Regions from separate parts of the Neobacillus sp. NPDC093127 genome, predicted to be linked through region 1. Evidence: riboswitches for the same ligand, from Rfam matches in the RefSeq annotation. Region 1 holds a riboswitch; each other region holds the start of a gene.
The links. A riboswitch is a leader RNA that binds a small molecule or an ion and turns the genes downstream of it on or off. The one in region 1 is predicted to bind thiamine pyrophosphate.
Positions count from the first base shown of each region.

Region 1 (5,626 bases):
AGGGGCAGTCATACTGTCAACCCACGGCATCCACTCCCGTAAATGTTCGCGGTTTTCTTCAACAAGTTGATACAGTTTTAATGCGTGATGCCGTTCAAATAATTGAAGCTCAATTTCATGGTCAACTTTTAAGGTAAACATAGGCAAAGCTCCCGAAAAAAATTTTAGTACATCATATGCCAAAAAGGCTTTTTCGGAAGGTGAATATGGAAGAAAATAAAAAAAACCCCGCTCCGGATAAGCAGGGCATGTTTAGCTTAGTTTATTCATATATTTTGGAGTCTGCGGCAAGAGGGAGAGTAAGTGAAAAAGTGGTTTTCTCTGGTTTGGAATCACAAGACATCTCTCCTTTATGTTTTTCAATAATTTCTTTACATACAAACAAGCCAAGCCCTGTGCCAAGTTTTTTGGTCGTAAAAAATGGCTCAAAAATGGTTTCCTGCAATTCTGCCGGAATCATCGGTCCATTATTAGAAATATCGATTGTGATGTGCTGATTATCTTTTAAAAAGCTAACAATATTTATTGTTGGGTGCTCATGCTCATGATGATTAAAGACATCAATGGCATTAAAAATGATATTTATAAAGACCTGTCTAATTTCGTCAGCATAACCATTTAGTGTAATATCTTCACATAAATCCTTATTTATTTTAACTTTACCATCAAGAATACTTGGATAGAGAAAGTTTAGTACTTCATCAATAAGCTTATTCATATTGAAATCAGATTTTTCTTTGCCGATTAATTCTTTTTTCGATAAAAGCAGGAACTGGGAGATACGAAAATTTAGCTGATCCAGCTCGCTCGAAATAATTTCTAAATACTTCATATTTGGATAATCTGCTTTTAGTAATTGAATAAATCCCTGAACAGATGTAAGCGGGTTCCTAAATTCATGAATGAAACTTGATGTCATTTGTCCAAGGAGTGTTAACCGATCCTGATGGGTTGAATCAATGAACATAGTTTTTTCTTCAATGATTTTGTTTTTGGCCTCTGTATAAAAAGAAACGGCAAAATAAAGAAATTTATCGAAGCAGAAATTAATTTTATTCATTGATTCCTGCAGTTCCGGCCAAGGAATACCCGTTTTACTTAAATAGCTGTATAAAACCGTTCTGCCTAAATTGACATTATAAACAAAATCACCAATGTTAATATTAGCCATTACTCTTTCATGTGAAATTTTTTTTGCAAGATTTTCAAGCATCGTTAAGATTTCCTGTTCATTCATCTGATGCATTGTTAATACTACGTTAAGAAGGGCTTTAGCATTTTCCTGAATTTCACCTAAATAAGGGTCCCCTTTAGAAATAACAGTTGAATTACCCCATTCTATTAATAAATTCTCTTTATTTTTAGCAAAAAAGGCAATTAAATCGGTTTGTTCATCTATAAACATATTAACCCCCTCTGTCCAAACATGATTACAAAGATAATTCGCTTATTATTAGTAAAATCCTTTATTAATTGAAATAAAAAAAATTTCCCAATATTAGTTAGATAAATCTGATTTGATAAATAAAATCATAGGTTTTCAACATGGGTGGAATATTTTCCTTGTAAAGGCGCTAAATCAATAGTATATTCGATAGGGAATCAATTGAATATTTCCACAGGGGGGGCTGCTTTAGGCGGCTGAGAGTGAACGTTGAGAGTTCTGACCCTATGAACCTGTTAGTTAACACTAGCGTAGGGATGTGGTTTGCCGGATCGTAAAGCAATGCAGACAATTCCTTATGTCTCATTGCTTTTTTTTTCGTTTAAATTTAGGGGCACCATCTTGTTTAAGGAAGATATCAAACGAATCCAAAACGTTTAATAGGGGGAAACAGGAGTGAACAAAAAGAGAAGTAACACACTATTTATCGCCGAGGTGGCTGTTTTTTCAGCACTTGCCTTTTTATTGGATTTTGCCGCCGAGCTGCTTTCATTAAAAATTTGGCCGCAGGGCGGGTCTATTTCGATTGCTATGGTGCCGATTTTTCTCATGGCCTATCGCTGGGGAATACGTGGCGGATTATTAACGGGATTCTTACTTGGGCTTCTCCAAGTAGTCCTTGGATTCGGGAAAATTTATTTCATTGTTCAGGGGATTCTCGACTATTTTATTGCCTTTACAGTTGTGGGGTTAGCCGGTTTAGTGGCCGGAAAAATTAAGAAATCCTATGATGAAGGAAATAAGGGGAAGTGGATGACCTATGTAGTAATAGGGGCATTTGTAGGAAGTTTATTGCGTTATCTTTGTCATGTTATTGCCGGTGCTGTCTTTTTCGGGGAATATGCTCCAAAAGGACAACCGGTTATGATTTACTCTCTAGGTTATAATGGAACATATATGCTCCCAAGCTTTGTGATTAGTGCCATTATCGTGATTCTCGTCATCGGTGCAGTACCAAAGAGAGTAATCCTTGGAAAAAATTAAATATAAATAAAAAAAAAGGAAGAGAAATATTCTCGCTTCCTTTTTTTTTTGAAAACTTTTCGAACAATTGTCAAATTTACTATGCTTATTACCCTAAAAAAGTGTTAAAATACATTTAGAAAGATAATCATTCTCAATTAACATAGATAAGGGTGATATACATGTTTGGATCGTTAAAAGCAGGAGATAAGGGAAAGATTATTGACATTTCTCATGTTGGTCACCTGGTACAAAGACGTTTACTAGATTTAGGGATAACAGAAGGCTCAGAAGTGTGCGTGAAATGTGTCATGCCATTTGGCGGCCCGATTATGATTGAATCCTGCGGACAATGTGTCGGCATCCGCCGCCGGGAAGCAGTACAGATTGAAGTGGAGAGAATATAATGGAAATCGCGCTTATCGGAAACCCCAATACTGGGAAAACTTCCTTGTTTAATAATCTAACAGGTTCCTATGAGTATGTCGGTAACTGGAGCGGTGTAACCGTTGAAAAGAAAGTTGGCGTTTTCAAAAATAATATTGGCCATTTAATCGATTTACCAGGTGTATACACTCTTAATCCGTTATCAAAAGATGAAGGGGTGGTTACTTCCTTTTTCTTGAATGAATCTGTTGACCGCCTGTTAAATATATTGGATGCTTCACAATTAGAACGAAATTTACATTTAACCCTGCAATTACTTGAATTTGAAAAGCCAGCTCTTATTGGTCTAAATATGATCGATGTGGCTAATAAGCGTGGAATTCATATTGACGCTTCTAAGTTATCGGAAGTTCTTGGTGTACCGGTCGTCCCAGTCGTGGCAAGAAGTGGAAAGGGCTGTGATAAGCTCGTCGATGTCATCGCCACAAAATCGATTCAGCCAACGAAAAAGAACCTCGTTTATTATGGAAAAGAGGTTGAGGAAGCAATCACTTTGTTGACTGCTGAAATAAGCGGAAAAACTAATCATTCTGCGCGTTTTCTGGCGATTCAGTATTTTGAAGGAAATGACTATGTTAAAGACTATGTTAATAGTATTGCAGACGCCGAAAAGCTTGAGGCAATTACCGCACATTTAGAATTACAACTTCAGAAACTTTATGAGAGTAAATCAATAGCAAACTTCATCTATTTAAAAAGAAAAGAAGTCATTGAGATGATCGTTGCTGAAGTAGCTAAAAAAAGTAATTCGGATATCCCGCTCTCAGAAAAAATTGACAGCATCGTAACTAATCGCTATATTGGGATGCCAATCTTTTTGCTGCTGATGTATTTGATGTTCATGCTGACATTTGATTGGTTAGGAACACCATTATCCGATGGCTTGGATGCCCTTTTAACTGGTCCGGTTACGGTCGGATTCGAAAAGGTATTAACGGCGATAAATGCTTCTGAGTTTATTCATGCCTTAATAATTAATGGATTAGTAGCCGGGGTCGGCGGTGTTCTCGTGTTTGTGCCGCAAATCTTTATTCTATTCTTCTTTATTTCGTTATTGGAAGACTCCGGGTACATGGCCCGGGTTGCCCTAGTCATGGACCGAATTATGGAATCGGTAGGATTGAATGGGAAGGCCTTTATTCCGATGATGATTGGTTTTGGCTGTAATGTCCCTGGAATCATGGCGGCAAGAACGATTGAAACCCCAAGGGAAAGGCTATTAACCATCTTACTTACGCCGTTAATGTCCTGTTCAGCTCGTTTGCCTGTATATGCTTTATTTGTGGGCGCCTTTTTTGCCGGTAATAAGGCATTTGTTGTTCTAAGCCTGTATGTCCTTGGAATTGTTGTAGCGTTAATTTTGGCAAAAATCTTTTCTTCTACGATTTTAAAATCAGAAACTTCCTTGTTTGTGATTGAATTGCCGCCGTATCGTCTTCCTCAATTCCAATCATTATGGAGAAGTACTTGGGATAAAGGGAAAGGCTTCGTTAGAAAGGCAGGAACATTTATTTTTGCGGGTTCTGTCTTTATCTGGTTGTTATCATACGCTGGTCCTAATGGTTTAAATGTGGATATGGATCACAGTTATTTGGCTGCGATTGGAAATGCGATTGCGCCAATTTTCGCACCAATTGGCTTTTCTACATGGCAGGCATCCGCGTCATTAATTACAGGATTCCTAGCCAAAGAAGCGATTATATCAACAATGAATATAATCTATTTTGTACCAAACGATGCCAGTTTGCAGGGCCTATTAGCAGATTACTATACCCCGCTTGCGGCATATAGTTTCATGGTATTTATTTTGTTGTATATTCCGTGCCTAGCAACCGTAGCAACCATCTATAAAGAAACAACCTCGAAAAAGTGGACAGCTTTTTCGATGATCTATGCTTTCGCAATTGCCTATGTTTTATCCTTAATCATTTATCAAGGCGGCAGATTGTTGGGATTTGTATAATTCTAAAAAAGAGGTGGAGCAAATGATTGCCAGTGTTTTGATAGGTGCAGCTATCTTTGGATACGCGATTTGGCATTTTGTGAAATTCATAAATAAATCGAAAAAAGGAAAATGCGCCGCCTGTGAGTTGAAAAATTCTTGTTCAAGCCAGTGCGGCATTCCGCCAAAATTGTGATAAAAATCTCGGAAAAAACTGCTATCTTAAGACGATAGCAGTTTTTTATTCGTATGATTTGAATGATGAATGGGATTTGTGTAAAATTACACTAGATGCTATTGAAGGAAGGGCTAAATGTGACCAGGGAAGAAATTATCATGCAGGTTTCTGAAAAGCTTCGATTAATCCGAACTGAAGCAGGTTATACGCAGGATAAAATGGCAGATATTATTGGTGTCTCAAAGAAAACGCTTGTGCAAATTGAGAAGGGAAGAGTTCTAGCCAATTGGTCTACCGTTGTTGCTATTTGCGCACTATTTCGTGAAACAGAAACAGTTCAATTTTTATTTGGGAACGAGCCCTTGGAAGTATTGGAGACGGTTGCCAGAGAAGGTATTGATTATCGCAGGATGAAAACGATGGGCGGCCGCTTATGGTGGAAAGCGATATCAAAGAAAAACGGATTTATTCTTCAGCAAAATATTCTCAGCAAACATTTTAGAATATTGGATGCGGGAAATTATCGAATCTTCAGCAGTTTCGATGAAAAAATGACAAAGCAGCGCTTTAAAGAGTTAACCAAAAGTGAATAATGAAAAAGACGGGTTGTGTACCTGTCTTTTTTTGTTAATCGATTATTGTCCAGTAAACA
Region 1 is NZ_JBIVOP010000006.1:196,736-202,361, reverse strand. Features, by position in the region: gene ACIQCO_RS10975 (GNAT family N-acetyltransferase) at 1-141, opposite strand, end outside; gene ACIQCO_RS10970 (histidine kinase N-terminal domain-containing protein) at 263-1,405, opposite strand; TPP riboswitch at 1,612-1,719, shown strand; gene thiT (energy-coupled thiamine transporter ThiT) at 1,841-2,428, shown strand; gene ACIQCO_RS10960 (FeoA family protein) at 2,590-2,814, shown strand; gene feoB (ferrous iron transport protein B) at 2,814-4,817, shown strand; gene ACIQCO_RS10950 (FeoB-associated Cys-rich membrane protein) at 4,840-4,992, shown strand; gene ACIQCO_RS10945 (helix-turn-helix transcriptional regulator) at 5,112-5,567, shown strand.

Region 2 (5,626 bases), on a different contig from region 1:
CATCGAAACCCTCGTAAAATATTTTTGTCGGAGTGGGTAAAAGCCAATCCGGAACTCCAGATTTAATCGCAACTGTTTCCCAACCAATGAATAAAAGGAGGAGAACCAATAACGGTCTCCACCCTTTCGCTATGATTTTCATCATTATCTATATTTCTCCGTAAGCTGATCCATGGAGATGCCTGATGGCTGGTACAATACTTTTATTTGGGAGATAACGTTACTGCTGCCCATCTCAATCATGCGATCATTCATTTTCGTGATCACCTGCATTAATTGCTGTAAATCGCCCTCCATTGTGGTTTCAAGAGGATGGACCTCGAATTTTACACCTGACTCTTGAATCACTCGGATTGCTTCATCTACATAAGGAATAACACTTTCGCCATTTTTTGTTTTTGGAATGATTTGAATACTGATCAGTGAATTTGTCATTTCATTTCCCCCTTATTGTGGTAAAAATTTATTTGTAAATGCTTTATTAGCAACAAGCTTTTTCTCAAGAAGTCCATTGTCAAACATCCATGTAGCATAATTTTCCCATACTTTTTGTTTTTGCTCGCCCCATCTTGGTGCATCATCTTGATATTTAGTGGCAAGCCATTCTTGACTTTTTTTAACAAGCTTTGGATCCAGGTCGGGCACTGCCTTAATTAAAATATCGGCAGCATCGGCTGGATGTTTAATTGCAAATTCATACCCTTTGGAAGCAGCTTTTACAAAAGCTTTTACTGTATCTGGGTTTTCTTTTATCATGTTTTCATTCGTTGCGAGCACTGGTGTGTAATAATCGAGCTTATCAGAGTAGTCTGTTAGGTATACCATATTGAGCTTTTCTCCACGTAACTCTGCCTCAACACCAGTCCAGGCATAATAAATCCAAGCGAAATCGATGTCTCGTTTCACTGCTGTAAAGAAATCAGTATCTCCCATATTGACAATCGAAACTTTATTTACATTGGCATTTTCTTTTTTCATTAAGGAAGAAATAACTGATTTTTCAACAGGTGAGCCCCAGCCACCATATGTTTTACCTGCAAAGTCCTTTGGTGAAACAATGTTTTTTGAAGTTGGTGAGGCAAAACCAGATGTATTATGTTGAATAACGGCTGCGATGGAAACAAGTGGAACCCCTTGTATGCGTGCTTGTGTGATCGATTCCTGATAGCTTACGCCAAACTCTGATTTACCTGAAGCGACAAGCTGATCTGCTCCAGCATCACCTGGCATAATGATGTCTACATCTAATCCTTCATCTTTAAAATAGCCTTTTTCTTTTGCCACATATAAACCGGTATGATTTGTGTTTGGTGTCCAATCTAGTACGACAGATACCTTTTTCAGAGATTGTTTGTCTTTCTCTTTCGATTCTGATGCTGAATTCGAATTGCTACAGCCCGCAATCATGAATAATGAACATATTGCGATTAACCACTTCTTCATTCCTATTCCTCCTATGTACATAATAAAAGCGCCCTAGGGGAGAACCCAGGGCGCATATAAGCAAACAATTTTATTTGTTTAAGAATATGTTCCCTCCGCTGGTCTCAACCAGATCAGGTTCTAAGAGTCAGCATCTTAAGGATGCTATCTCAACCGGCAACACCGGTCCCCCTACAATTCTAGCTATTAAATTTTATTCCAAACACATTATAACAGAAACCTTTATTTTGAACAGTGCAAAAAATGGAAATTTGTTAGAAAGGAGTGAAACGAAGAAATTATTATATTAAAAAGCTGGAAATGAAGTCGTTATTAACAATTACGTTGAATATAAGTGCCCCACTTAATATATTATCTTTACCTGTAATAACAAATTGTAATAAGCTAAGAGAAATAGGAATGAAACGATTTAGCTAAAGAAATGAAAAATATAATTTAAGGCTCATCGAGACTTGGTTAAATGATATGGAGGTTTTTATATGGAGCAACTACATAAATTAGATTATGAATCACCAATTGGAGTAATTGAGATAGTGGGGACAGCCGAGGGAGTTTGTTCAATTATGTTCTCTGAGAGGGAGCTAGCAGAAAATAGTAAGCAGGTCGAGACTCCTAAAGTATTAGTGGAGTGTTTTGAACAATTGGATGAATATTTTAAAGGGGTGCGTCAGGAATTTACATTCCCCTACAACTTTGAAGGAACAAACTTTCAAAAAACAGTGTGGAACGCGTTAACGGAAATAGCCTATGCTGAAACGGGATCCTACAAAGATATTGCTGTTTCGATTGGAAATGAAAAGGCCATTAGGGCAGTTGGCAGTGCAAATGGAAAAAACAAGTTAAGTATCGTGATTCCATGTCATCGGATTATTGGTTCAAATGAAATTAACCGGATATGCTGGTGGATTGTGGCGAAAGGAATGGCTGCTTAAACATGAAAAAACGTTCAAAAGTATCTAAGTTAGCAGAAAAAAAGCACGCAGGCTGTAGTTCCTAAGGAAGTACAGCCTGCAGGAGTCCCCTCAGGAGTCTCCCGGTTCCCCTGCCGATTGTGATGAAGATGAGCCTATCTACTAATTTTTTGACAGCCCTATTTACGAGGGGGTTCAATATGAAATGAATTAAGCGTTATCTTTTCTCGTGAATTATAACAATACAATGAACTAATTAATCCTCTTCAGCATATGCTTCTGCTGTCGTATCTCTACACTCCCAGCATTCAGTTCGATTCCGCTCCATAATTGATAATTCCTTTCCACAAGAAATGCAATAATCCACAGGTAATGATTCCCCTTTCTAGTGAAAATGTTTTATAAATATATGATTGCAGATATTAAAATATGCCCATTAAATCTTAAGGTGTGACCTACCTACTGAACTTTAAACAGCCCTGGGTTGTTTGTTCGATAAGCATCTCGTCCCATTGCTCATTAGCGATGCATTGTCCACATTCCGATATCCTTAAAGCCAAATCGCTTATAAATACGGCCTGCTGCAGGATTATCATAAAAAAGACAAAGTGTTTTACCTTCGTCAAGGACATCCTTAAATAACTTTTGCATGATTCCAGTTGCCAGGCCCTTACGGCGATATTCCTTTCGAGTACAGACGCCTACAATCATCGCCGACATCGAATTTTCCGCTGTTGTTGACACACAGGAAGTAATGACATCATTGTCAACAGTATAATAGGTTCTTGCTGTGTTGGATTCCATCGCTTGAACAAGGAGATCGCGTGCATCACTTCTTATTTGAAATTCTTCAATCGAACTGCGGAGTGCAATGATTTTGTCGACATCCTCGATAGTAGCCTTTTTATACTCGACATCTTCCACTCTCAGGCATTCATCAGTAAGACATTCTGCAAAGAAGGTAACTTGTTTCTTACCGAGTATAAGGTCTCCTGTGGCTTCGAATTTCTCTACTATTTCGGACTTCCCGGACAAAGAAACAGGCTGATTGTACTTTTTCATGATAGATATAAAACCACTTGTATCAAATTCTCCTTTGGCATATGGAATAAATGATTGGTGAAATCTTAAAAGAACAGCTTTCATAGTGTTCTGTTCATCAAACTCTGCCCAAATTTCTTGAAAATCTGACGAATATCCGAAGGTTTCTAGATCCCCAATGATAAATAGATTAATAGATGGCTCAGCACTTAAAAAAGCGATCACCTGATGATGATCTTGGTCGGTTAGTTTTCTAATCACGTCCAATTCCCCCTTGCTTTTTAAATAGATTAAATACAAAATACAAAAAATTCAATACCTTTCTTGAAATTTGGAAAGGTGACCGAACCCCAGCGCATAAAAACTTTAACGTAGTGGAGGCTAGGAACCTTTATCCCCTAAATTTAAAAATTATTGACCGAGACAATAAGTTGTTGTATGATAAATTTATTGACTGGGACAATAAATGTACTGAGGGGGATTAGAAAATGAAGAAAATAGGTAAAGTCATCATGATAGTTGTTGGAGTATTTATCGTTCTGGGTGTAATTGGTTCGATGCTTAATGGAGGAGACGAAAAGGAGAACAAAGCATCGAAGGCAGCAGCAACAACAACTAAAACAACGTCTGAAACAAAGAATAAACAGACAACTGAAACGAAACAATCAGAGAAGCCGAAAGCGAAGGCATTTGTGGTCGGTGATTTAGTGAAAACGGGCAAGCTTGGATACAAGGTTTTAAATGTTGAGGCGACCAAGGAAATCAAATCGGATAATCAATTTATTGAATCCGCAAAGACAGAGGGCCAGTTTGTGGTCATTGATCTGGAAGCGTTCAATTATGATAAAAAAGCTAGAATGGTAGATAGCAATATGTTCAAAATTAAGGATGACCGGGGCAGAGAATTTGATCCTACGAATGATTCGAATGTCATGATGGTGGTAAAAGGTTCAATGGATTTTTTCTTGCAAGATATTAATCCTGGGCTATCCAAGAAGGGGAAGTTAGTCTTTGAACTGCCACAGGATGCTGCTAGCTATTCATTAGAAGTTTCAAGTGGATTTGGCTGGGCTGGTGGTGAGTATGAAAAAATCAAATTGAATTAGTATCAGCTTTCAAGGCAGGGAAATAAATTCCCCTGCCTGCTTTCATATTTTGCAAAGAAGAATATTCCCTACATTGTAAAGGTCAACTAAAATAAGGTAAAATAAAGATAAATTGACCAAGACAATAGTCAGGGGGGTGAGCGATTGATTGGCCTCGAATATATTCTCAACATGTATCAAATGCAGCACATAGACTTAGCTGAGAAGCTTGGGATCAAGAAACAAAATATTAATTTGTGGATCAAAGGAAAACAAAACATTCCGAAGAAATATCTGCCCGTATTAGAAGAAATGTTTGAAATAACTGCTGCTTATTTTTCAAAAGAATTAACAGACCTTGATAAGTTGGAAATTCAAAAGGAAAAATTGAAGCGAGATTTAAAACCTGTTGTTGAAAGTCATCGCTTACAGTTTGTATTGGATGAAGAAGCGGACTATTTAGTGGATGTACCTGTATACAATCAAGAAGAAATGAACACCATGGAGCGTTCGATTGAAAAAGCAAAGCTGATCAAACGTTTTAAAGCGGCAATCGAAATTGTAGACGAAAATTCATATATGGATACATTCGCACTATTGGTTGAACTTCTCGAGAAAAAACAGCACGAAGCGATTCTACGGAAAACCATCGAGGCATTAGGACATTATTTGGAAGTGCTTCCAGATTGGATTAATAGTGACCCTGATCAAAAGGAATTTGAATCAGAGATTTTTGAGGTTTTTGATGAACATAATTATTAGGAACACTGGAAGAATACGTCTGCTTTATATTTGTGACACCCTTTTCCAAAACTTATGCCCAGTGAAATTAGAGTGCCAATTGAATCTTAAGGAGATGCTCGTATGAAATTCGGAATGAGAAAGCCAAGCTTGAAGAAAAGAATTTCAGCTAGAACAAGCATAAAAAGACAGATTGTTCACAGAGCAGGGTTGAAAATGCCCAGGGGGTATGGATGGTTGAGAAATCCCAAGAAATATGCGTATAACAAAGTTTATAATCGAACGACATTTGATCTTTTTAAACTGATTAAAAGGCTGTTTAAGTAAGGGTGAAGAAATGGTGAGAGGAATGAGCATAAATCAACCATAATCTCACTGAAAAATGTATAGGGCCTAGGCAGTGAC
Region 2 is NZ_JBIVOP010000025.1:58,384-64,009, reverse strand. Features, by position in the region: gene ACIQCO_RS24340 (ABC transporter permease) at 1-145, opposite strand, end outside; gene ACIQCO_RS24335 (thiamine-binding protein) at 145-435, opposite strand; gene ACIQCO_RS24330 (ABC transporter substrate-binding protein) at 448-1,443, opposite strand; TPP riboswitch at 1,517-1,626, opposite strand; partial or broken gene ACIQCO_RS24325 (methylated-DNA--[protein]-cysteine S-methyltransferase) at 1,923-2,403, shown strand; gene ACIQCO_RS24320 (GNAT family N-acetyltransferase) at 2,874-3,656, opposite strand; gene ACIQCO_RS24315 (DUF4352 domain-containing protein) at 3,884-4,501, shown strand; gene ACIQCO_RS24310 (helix-turn-helix domain-containing protein) at 4,646-5,242, shown strand; gene ACIQCO_RS24305 (hypothetical protein) at 5,345-5,548, shown strand.
Region 2: linked by a shared signal. The riboswitch ahead of ACIQCO_RS24330 (ABC transporter substrate-binding protein) and the one ahead of thiT (energy-coupled thiamine transporter ThiT) in region 1 are both predicted to bind thiamine pyrophosphate.

Region 3 (5,626 bases), on a different contig from region 1:
ACGGTGTAACCCTCGTTTCTTAATGCTTGAATGAGTGTTGTCCCACGCGACGGCTTTGCATCCAACTTCGTTTTTGTCGGAAAAACAGGTCCAATCCCGAAATAATCAGCCCCATCCCTTAGGGCGATCATTGCCTCTTCATTGGTATGTACAGAAACACCAAGGATCTTATCGCCAATCCTTTCCCTCACTAATTTCACTGGCTCATCCTCCTGCCCGATATGAACACCATCTGCCTCAATCTCTAGTGCTAGTTCAATATCATCATTGACAATGAAAGGAATCTGGTGCTCTTGGCAGATTGCCTGGAGTTCTTTGGCAAGTGCGCGCTTTTCAACTCCCGTTAATGCCCCTTCTCCCTTTTCACGGAACTGAAAAAGGGTAATTCCACCTGCGATGGCTTCCTCTAATACTTGTTTTGGATTTTTCCTGCAGTTCGTACTGCCCATGATAAAATAAACACTTAATGCCTCACGCAAGTCTTTCATGACCCAGCCAACTCCTTTATGTATTTTCTTTTTCGATAGGCCCAGTGGTTTGTGGGTCCATTTCCCTGACCAATCACTAATTCATCTTCAATTGCTGCTTGAATAAAATCCTTCGCTGTTAAAACAGCTTGATAAACGTTGGAGCCTTTAGCCAATTCAGCAGTAATGACGGATGAGAAAGTGCATCCTGTTCCATGTGTATTCTTTGTTTGGATACGCTTACTTGTAAAAGTGTAGAACTCGGCACCATCAAATAATAAATCTGTTGATTCAGATTTATTTTCATCATGACCGCCTTTAATAACGATATTTTTCACACCTATTTCATAAAGTCGTTTGGCTGCCTCCTTCTTATCACCATATGTCCGAATCACCATGCCAGTCAGCACTTCCGCCTCAGGAATATTCGGAGTCACCACTTTAGCCAGCGGCAATAAATTCTTTTTCATAGAAAAAATGGCTTCCTGCTGGAGCAAGGAGGCACCGCCTTTTGCAATCATCACAGGGTCAACAACCACGTTCTCCCATTGATATTTTACGAGTTGTTCCGAAACGGCCTCGATGATTTCTGCGCTAAAAAGCATTCCTGTTTTCACCGCGTCTGCACCGATATCCTCCCCGATGGCCTCAATCTGTTTGGCAACTGCCTCAACCGTCATCGGATATACCGCATGAACTCCCAATGTATTTTGGGCCGTGATAGCAGTTAAAGCCGACATGCCGTAAACCTCTAATTCTTGAAATGTTTTCAAATCAGCCTGAATCCCAGCCCCGCCGCCCGAATCGGAACCCGCAATTGTTAATGCCTTTTTCATATTACATTCCTCCGCTCATTTTATTAAATAAAGCATATAAATTAACTTCATCTCCCGAAACCAATGACAATTGATTTAAAAATTCGATTTGGAAACTGCCCGGCCCCAGCTCCGCTGTTTTCTCGGCTGCCTGTTCCGCCGCAATGCCATAGTAAGCTAGAGCAGCTACAGATGCCGTGAGCAGATCCTTTTCCACTCCCGCAAAAGCTCCAATTACAGAAGTTAATAGGCAGCCGGTACCTGTTACTTTTGTCAAAATCGGGTGTCCATTGGCAACTGTATATGTCGTTTCCCCGTCTGACACGACATCCTCCTTTCCGGTTACGACGACGACACAATTTAATTTTTGGGCAGCGGTGGTGGCGAGATCAAGGAGGTTCCCTTTTGCATCTCCTGCATCAACGCCCTTAATTTCCCAATCCTCGCCAACAACATTGGCGATTTCGGCCCCATTCCCTCTAATCACTGAAACATTGACTTCGTTCATGATTTTTTGTGCGGTTTCGGTTCGATACCTGGTAGCACCCGCGCCAACCGGGTCAAAAATGACTGGAATATCGTGCTTATTAGCGGCATTTCCAGCCAGGATCATTGCCTCCACCGACTGTGGGTTTAACGTTCCAATATTCAAAACTAGTGAACTAGCAATCTGTGCCATATCTGCTGCCTCTTCGATGGCGTTGGCCATGACTGGTGATGCACCGAGGGCAAGAAGCCCATTTGCCGTAAAATTCGTGACGACAACATTTGTTATGTTATGGACAAGCGGGTTTACCTTTCTTACTTTTTGTAAAGTCTCAGATAATTTGATTTTTTCCATTTTAATCTCTCCCTTTTTTAAAAATAAAAAAACCAGATCCCCCAAAAAGGACCTGGTTAGTAAGCATGAGAATAAAATCACTTCACTCGACTACTTTCCTACGCTGGTATTACCCAGATCAGGTCCGAAGGGTTAAAAACTAAACGTTTTCTCTCAGCCTGAATACAGGGCACCCCTAGTAGATACATCACATATTAAATTATGTTCATATTAGCGCTAAATAAATTGGATGTAAAGGAAATTATTCCAATGATTAAGCTCTTTTGGGAAAAAGCTTAAAAACATTGCAGGATAAAACTAACATTTTCGAACCGTTTATTTTTAAAATCGTCTTTGTTCATGCAGTCGCCTTGATTAGAAACCTATTTCATCATATTAAGTTTCATCCTTTAGCTATATATCCATTTCCTTTTTTAGCTTTTCGCGAAATCCATAAGCTCTTTTAGTTCATTTGTAAACCCCTTAACCGCACGATGATCAACCACTGTAACTGGGACACCCATAAAACCAAGTTTCTCCACTTCCTTTTGATATTGAGAATTGGCAAACACGTTTCTGGTTTCAAATGGAATCCCTTCCTGTGTTAGTACTTTTTTGACCATATCGCATTCTATGCAGTCATTTGTCGTATAAACGATAACCTGTTTTTTCATTTTTCATTTTCCACTCTTTCTAAGTTTTTCGTATGTTATGCAGGAAATTGGGAATGCCACTCCTTAACTCGATAATTGTCAGTTCTTGCGCTTTCCCAAGCAATATTTACATTATAAACGATGACCAATAAAATACTATATTAGCAGTACAAAAGAAACAAATCACATCAAATTCTCGAGGATCACTCGAATAAATTACAAAAAAAACCAAAATGTCCACCTGGGGTGGACATTTTGCCGAAAGTGTCTTTTTGTGGTGCCTGACACCCCTTCTTTTAACCGTTTTGGCAGTTTTCATGTATGGGCTGGTATATTTTTTTGATAAATTTATTCATTAAATCCGGCAGTATTCTTTTACGTCTTGTCACTAGGGCAGTGACCATCGCCTTTTTTTCATCCTTTGACACATTCCAGTCATCAGGGATTACTTCAACGATTTCCTCTATTAATAAAATGGGAATGGTTTGAATTAACTCCAATTGCTCGATAAATTGTGTCTCATCCTCAATAAAGGAAGCCATTATTTGATGGGTTGTACTTTTTAGCAATTCAGTCGGGAGAGTTTCTAGATCAAATTGATTCCAGCTATAGGATCCGAAAATTTCGGCCTGGTCAATAATCGCTAACCGATAAGAATTCGCGGTTTCTTCTCGCAAAAGAATGTTCTTCCTCGTGCGGTCCCGATTACAAAGCCAGTAATCTAATAGAATGATTCCTGCTAACGTCTGGTGATTGATAATCTGGCTAACATTGGAAACCTGATGTCCATCCAAACAATTGGGAATATACAACGAAGCAAATTGATGTTGTGCAAGGCTCATCTCACTAAGCTCTGGCACTTGTGCAGAGAATTCTGGTGGAATTTCGATTATTTTCGCAAAGGGAATCGGGAGTCCAAGGTATCTTCCTAAGCCATATCCGACCCATTCATTTGGTAATGATTTTTCAAAACCAGGCTGAAAATATTTCACGACATAGTCTTTACCATCACTAAAAGTGATTAAATGAGCATTCGATTTTCCTTCTAGTTTCCTAAGATAAGTAAGGGGTTCGATCATTAAGGCTTCACCTCGTCATGACCAAGAGTATCCGCCTTGACTAATTTTTGCAATAAGCGAATATATTGTTCCGCTACCACTTGAATCGCGAACATCTCTTCCACCCTTTGAATGGCAGCCTGTGACATTTGTTGATGGATTTCTGGTTCGTTGATAATACCATAAATTTGATTGACAGCATCCTCGACATTTTGTCCTCGATAAAGCAGTCCTGTTTCACCATTTACGATAAGTTCGTTAATTGGCATAATATTGGAGGCAACTACAGGCACACCGCATACCATTGATTCGATAAAGGTATTGCCGAATGATTCTGCTTTCGTAGTGGCGAGTGTGCAGCCGCCTGATTGACGTATTTTTGCATATACATGAGGCATTTGCTGATAGGGAATGACAGGGAACCACTTGATAATTTCAGTGAGTTCCTCCTCTTGCCATACAGCGGCGAATTCTTCACGCTGGACACTTTGCGCTCCGCCAATGACCCAAATTTCAATATCATCACGTTCGCTGTTTATCTTTTTGGCGACCTCAATCAACATTGGCCAGTTTTTCCGTTTGTCCAGACGGCCAATCCAGCCGATGATCTTTTTACCGGTGGGAAGTTTGGGTATGCTCTCGTAATCAATTTCCTCATTCGATAAGGCTCGGAAAAAAGACGTATCAACGCCATTATGGATAACGTGGATAGGGATGTCCTCAGTAAGAATAGAAACCAAACGCCTTTGATATTGTGAAGGAACGATAATTAGTTCCGGCTGAATTCCATTGAAGGTTTTTAAATGGGGCTGAAGCTTGATCAGCTCAGGTGTGCGAGCTTCAATTAAAACGGGACCCTTATATTTGGCCTTTCGAATCCATTTATAGGCGGCCCCCGTGTCGACGACTATGATGGCATCATAGGCATTGTCCTTGATAATGTTAATAATCTCGTTTTTATCTTTTGTTAAATAAACTTTAGCGACATCCTGCATAATATGGAGCCCGCCGTGGTCGGTCGTATAAAGAAACTCAGTTTCAATTCCCTTCTTTTTAAAATAAATCGAACGATTTCGCCATCCGGCATTGACACCGCCAACAGTGAGCAGCCGCCAGATTACAAGTACTTTCATTTTGTCAGCTCCTTGTATTATTGGGTTCCCCTCCTCATTGAGAATGGCTTTTGTGTTTTGCCTGTCATCTTAATAATGGTCAATTTCCCCAGGCTCTGCAGGTAATTTATTTGTGGTGCCGGCTTTTGCGCTTACCAACTGTACGTACACGGTGTCTATCCCCTTCATACCGTTTTCCACCATGGTGATGTTTATCATGAGAGCGCCGGGTTTCCCCTTCATACCGTCTTTCTTGTTTACGGCCTTTGTCCCTGTCTCGATCCCTATCTCGATCTCTGCCTCGATCTCTGCCTCGATCCCTGCCTTGTTTTAGTTCCTGCTCAAGTGAATCCCAATATTGATCGATTTTTTCCATTACAGCTTCAGGGTCCTTTCCGCGAGCAAGCATCGTTTTGACCCATTCTTCCTTGAACACCTTTTGAACTAAGCCTTGTAATTGATTAACGTATTTTTGCTCATCCTCGGTTGTTAACAACTTTTTACTGAGATTTTTCAATGTCTCTTTGTTAGGCTTTTCCGGTAGTAGTACTTGGTAAATTTGATGGGATATCTCTTCCAGCCGGATGTAGTGCAGCCATTCCTCGTATAACTCGGGAGCCAATTCTTGAACATGTGTTAAAAATAATGCTTTATTTTCTTCCCCTAATGAATTCAATAATTTCCTTGGATACGGATAAACA
Region 3 is NZ_JBIVOP010000013.1:87,078-92,703, forward strand. Features, by position in the region: gene thiE (thiamine phosphate synthase) at 1-488, opposite strand, end outside; gene thiD (bifunctional hydroxymethylpyrimidine kinase/phosphomethylpyrimidine kinase) at 485-1,303, opposite strand; gene thiM (hydroxyethylthiazole kinase) at 1,305-2,123, opposite strand; TPP riboswitch at 2,202-2,310, opposite strand; gene ACIQCO_RS17740 (glutaredoxin family protein) at 2,537-2,776, opposite strand; gene ACIQCO_RS17745 (HipA family kinase) at 3,052-3,834, opposite strand; gene ACIQCO_RS17750 (glycosyltransferase family 4 protein) at 3,834-4,946, opposite strand; gene ACIQCO_RS17755 (hypothetical protein) at 5,053-5,626, opposite strand, start outside.
Region 3: linked by a shared signal. The riboswitch ahead of thiM (hydroxyethylthiazole kinase) and the one ahead of thiT (energy-coupled thiamine transporter ThiT) in region 1 are both predicted to bind thiamine pyrophosphate.